2 regions of the Rhizobium sp. AAP116 genome follow, and region 1 is predicted to be linked to the other one. Evidence: predicted binding sites of a transcription regulator. Region 1 holds the regulator's gene; the other holds the start of a gene.
What was found. The regulator HrcA, encoded in region 1, represses chaperone genes, less so after heat shock. The targets are predictions, from matches to a motif close to GTTAGCACTCNCNNNNNGNGAGTGCTAAC.
Positions count from the first base shown of each region.

Region 2: groES (co-chaperone GroES) is a predicted target of HrcA. The motif match lies at 1,310-1,338, and genes of this name have one in related genera.

Region 1 covers NZ_LJIB01000033.1:672-3,069, forward strand. The annotation lists gene grpE (nucleotide exchange factor GrpE) at 1-560, opposite strand, end outside; gene hrcA (heat-inducible transcriptional repressor HrcA) at 666-1,754, opposite strand; gene rph (ribonuclease PH) at 1,926-2,398, shown strand, end outside.
Region 2 covers NZ_LJIB01000007.1:170,148-172,545, reverse strand. The annotation lists gene chrA (chromate efflux transporter) at 1-1,246, opposite strand, end outside; gene groES (co-chaperone GroES) at 1,398-1,694, shown strand; gene groL (chaperonin GroEL) at 1,765-2,398, shown strand, end outside.

The sequences.
Region 1 (2,398 bases):
GGGCGCAGCACACGCTCGCCGATGGCGTAGCCGGCCTGAACGACCTGAACGACCGTGTTGTTGGGCACGTTCGGATTGGGCACCTCGAACATCGCCTGATGGAAGTTCGGATCGAACTTCTGGCCTTCCGCCTCGATCTTGCGCACGCCATGGCGCTCGAGCGTTGCCAGCATACCGCGCTCGGTCATTTCGACACCTTCGATCAGAGCGGTGACGGTCGCGTCTGCGGCGGCACGAGCCTCGTCCGGCAGCGTCTCAATCGCGCGTCGCAGGTTGTCGGAAACGGAGAGCATGTCGCGGGCGAAGCCGGTGACCGCATAGGACTTGGCATCCTTGATTTCGCGGTCGGTGCGGCGGCGCAGATTGTCCATTTCAGCGGCCAGGCGCAGGAAACGGTCGCGCAAATCGGCGTTTTCTGCCTTCAAAGCGTCGATCGGATCATTCTCCTGCGCGGACCCGGCCTCGCTTTCGTTCGCAACCTGTCCTTCTTCGGTGGTCGCGGTTGCTTCTGCCTCGGTAGCTGCCGCGTCAGGTCCGTTCTTGTTGGTTTCTTCGGTCATGACGTTCTCCGGATGATGTCTCGTTTTCGAAGCTCAAAGCTTTCGAATGCGTGCCCGATATCAGGGTTTGACGAGAAAAAATCAAGGGTTTGTCGGGAAATTGGCTCACCGCGCGCCGCGCGAGAGCCTCGCCATCAGCTGTGCGGTGTAGTCCACCATCGGCACGATGCGCGAATAGTTGAGGCGGGTCGGACCAATTACGCCGACGGCGCCGACGATACGGTCTTCGCCATCGCGATAGGGGGCTACGATCAACGAGGAACCGGAGAGCGAAAAAAGCTTGTTTTCGGATCCGATGAAGATCCGGACCCCCGGGCCGCTTTCGGCCAGATCAAGGATTTCGATCAAGCTTTCCTTGCGCTCCAGATCATCGAAGAGCAGGCGCAAGCGATCAATGTCCTCGGAGCCGGCCAGACCTTCGAGCAGATTGGCGCGACCGCGGACGATCAGGCGGGCGGGCTGCTTTTCGGCCACTTCGCCCGACCAGACGGCGAGGCCGCGCTCGACCAGATCCTGGGACAGGGTGTCGAGCTCGGTCGCCACCTGGGACTTCAGGCTTTCAATCTGGCCACGCAGTTCGCGCAGCGTCTGACCTGCCAGGTTGGCGTTCAGGAAATTGGCCGCCTCGGTCAACTGCGAGGCCGTGATGCCTGCCGGCAGTTCGATGATGCGGTTCTCGACCTGATTGTGCTCGCCGACGAGAACGGCGAGCGCCTTGGTCGGTTCGAGCCGAATGAATTCGACATGCTTGAGAACGGGATCGTTCTTTGCCGAGATGACAAGACCGGCGCCACGCGACAGGCCGGACAGCATGCGGCTTGCCTCGGTCAGCATGGCCTCCATCGGCTGATCGGCACTGGAAGGCCTGATCTGGCGCTCGATTTCGTCCCGCTCACCTTCGGAAAGATCGCCGATCTGCATGAAGGCGTCGACGAAGAAGCGCAGGCCGGCCTGCGTTGGCAGGCGTCCGGCGCTGATATGCGGCGCGTAGATGAGACCGAGTTCTTCGAGATCGCTCATGACGTTGCGCACGGAGGCGGGCGACAGCGACATCGGCAATAAGCGCGAAAGATTCCGCGAACCGAGCGGATCGCCGCTGTCGAGATAGGTCTCGACGATACGGCGAAAGACCTCCCGGGAGCGGTCGTCCAGGGAGGCGGACACGTCTGCGACGGTCGTCTTCGGTGATGCCATTATCGGAGCGAACATGATCTCAGAGGTTTCATGCAATAAATATAGTCACTGCTTACGGGATGACCAAGGGGTATTTCGCCGCGCGCAAGGCTCTCTGCGCTGCGGCATGGTTTTTCTTTGCAAATAAGCTGCTCCGTCCTTAGAAGGCAACTAACAACCCAGGAGATTGCAATGCGGCCATCCGGCAGAAAAACCGATCAAATGCGCAAGGTTTCATTCGAGCGCAACTTTTCCAAGCATGCAGAAGGCTCCTGCCTGGTGAAGTTCGGCGACACGCATGTGCTGTGCACTGCGAGCCTGGAAGAGAAGACCCCGCCGTGGCTGCGCAATTCCGGCAAAGGCTGGGTGACGGCGGAATACGGCATGCTGCCACGCGCCACCGGTGACCGCATGAAACGCGAGGCCGCCTCGGGCAAGCAAAGCGGTCGTACCCAGGAAATCCAGCGCCTCATCGGCCGGTCGCTGCGGGCGATCGTCGATCTCGAGGCTCTCGGCGAACGCCAGATCTCGATCGACTGCGACGTTATCCAGGCGGATGGCGGCACGCGCACGGCGGCGATCACCGGCGCCTTCATTGCCCTGCATGACTGCCTGAAGTGGATGGAAGCCCGCAGCATGATCAAGGTCGAGAAGGTCCTCAAGGA
Region 2 (2,398 bases), on a different contig from region 1:
ATGCCTGCCAGTCGAGGGTCGACCACACGGGTTGGGGTACCGATAGCGTGAGTGGTCCGAAACTGGCGATCTTGGTCGGTTCCACCTGCATGAAGATCACGTGCAGCGCGAACCAGACCGCCAGGTTGAGGATGACGCCGACCACGGCAGCGGTGATGGCGGAGAGCGCTGCGCTGAGGAGCCGATTGCCGCGCAGTCGCTCGATGTAGGGGGCGCCGGCGAAGATCCAGATGAAGCTTGGGATGAAGGTGGCCCAGGCGGCGATCAGGCCGCCGAGGAGACCGCCAATCAACGGGTCGAGCCCGCCGCTTTCGCGGAAGCCGGCGAGAAAGCCGACATAGGAGAGCACGAGCACCAGCGGTCCTGGCGTCGTTTCCGCCAGCGCCAGGCCATCGAGCATTTCGCCGGGTTTCAGCCAGGCATAGTGATCGACGGCGACCTGGGCGACATAGGCGAGCACAGCATAGGCGCCGCCGAAGGTGACGAGCGCCATCTTCGAGAAGAAGGTCTGGATTTCGGGAAGTGCCGTTTCCGGCAGCAGCAGCCACAGAAGTGGCAGGGGTGCGAGCCAGACGGCGACCCAGAAGAGGAGCGTTGCGAGTTGGCTGAACAGAGGCGGACGGACGCCAATCTCTTGCGAGATCTCTTCCGCCGCAGATGACGCGCCCCGCGCATGGAGCAGGCCGATCAGAGCAGCCGCAAGCACGACGAGGGGGAACGGCACCGAGAAGAGGAAAAGGGCAAGGAATGCACCTGCGGCCAGCCATCGGTGGAAGCTTGTCTTCAGGGCCCGCTTGCCGATGCGGATGACGGCTTCCACGACGATTGCAAGCACTGCGGCCTTCAGGCCGAAGAACAGGCCGGCGACAAGGCTCGCCTCCTGATAGAGCGCATAGAGCGTCGAGAGGCCTAGGATGACGGCGAGGCCTGGCAGAACGAAAAGAAGGCCGGCAACGATGCCGCCGCGCACGCCATGCAGGAGCCACCCGATATAGGTAGCAAGCTGCTGCGCTTCTGGGCCTGGCAGCAGCATGCAGTAGTTCAGGGCATGGAGATAACGGGCCTCGTCGACCCAGCGTTTTTCCTCGACGCAGATTTTATGCATCAGCGCGATCTGCGCCGCCGGGCCGCCGAAGGACATCAGGCCGATACGGGCGAAGGCGGAGACGAGCTCTGAGAAAGAAGGCGAAAGTGGAGGATCGATGGCCGCACTGCTTGTGTGAATGTCGGTGGATTTCGCCGGCATGCAGCAGTCCCTTTTTTCACGAGCGAGCTTGACTCGTCCGCAGGCTGTTCTTATCTCAGCCTCGCTGGCACTCTCCAGGGGGGAGTGCTAACAAATTCCGATGCGATGCCCTCCAGGGATCGCGAGTGTCATTTGATCGAGGGATTAGACAATGGCAAGCACCAATTTCCGTCCGCTGCACGACCGCGTTGTAGTCAAGCGCGTCGAGTCCGAAGAAAAGACCAAGGGCGGCATCATCATTCCTGACACTGCCAAGGAAAAGCCGGCTGAAGGCGAAGTCATCGCTGTTGGCCCGGGCGCCCGCGACGAAAGCGGCAAGCAGGTTGCTCTCGACGTCAAGGTCGGCGACCGCGTCCTGTTCGGCAAGTGGTCCGGCACCGAGGTCAAGCTCGATGGCGTTGACCTGCTGATCATGAAGGAAGCCGACATCATGGGCGTCATCGGCTGATTTCAGCACGATCACCCCTCTTCCTTTTTAACCAATTCACCAATGGGCTAGACGCCCGGGAGTTTTGACAATGGCTGCTAAAGAAATCAAGTTTGGCCGCACCGCGCGCGAAAAGATGCTGCATGGCGTCGACATCCTCGCAGACGCCGTGAAGGTAACGCTCGGCCCGAAGGGTCGTAACGTCATCATCGACAAGTCCTTCGGCGCACCGCGCATCACCAAGGACGGCGTATCGGTCGCCAAGGAAATCGAACTGGAAGACAAGTTCGAGAACATGGGCGCCCAGATGGTCCGCGAAGTTGCTTCGAAGACCAACGACATCGCCGGTGACGGCACCACGACCGCAACCGTTCTTGCCCAGGCCATCGTTCGCGAAGGCAACAAGGCCGTTGCTGCCGGCATGAACCCGATGGACCTGAAGCGCGGTATCGATCTGGCCGTTCTCGAAGTCGTCAAGGACCTCCAGGCCAAGGCCAAGAAGATCTCGACTTCGGAAGAAGTTGCCCAGGTCGGCACGATCTCGGCCAATGGCGACACGCAGGTCGGCAAGGACATTGCCGAAGCCATGCAGAAGGTCGGCAACGAAGGTGTTATCACCGTCGAAGAAGCCAAGACCGCTGAAACCGAACTCGAAGTCGTCGAAGGCATGCAGTTCGACCGCGGCTACCTGTCGCCTTACTTCGTGACCAACCCGGAAAAGATGG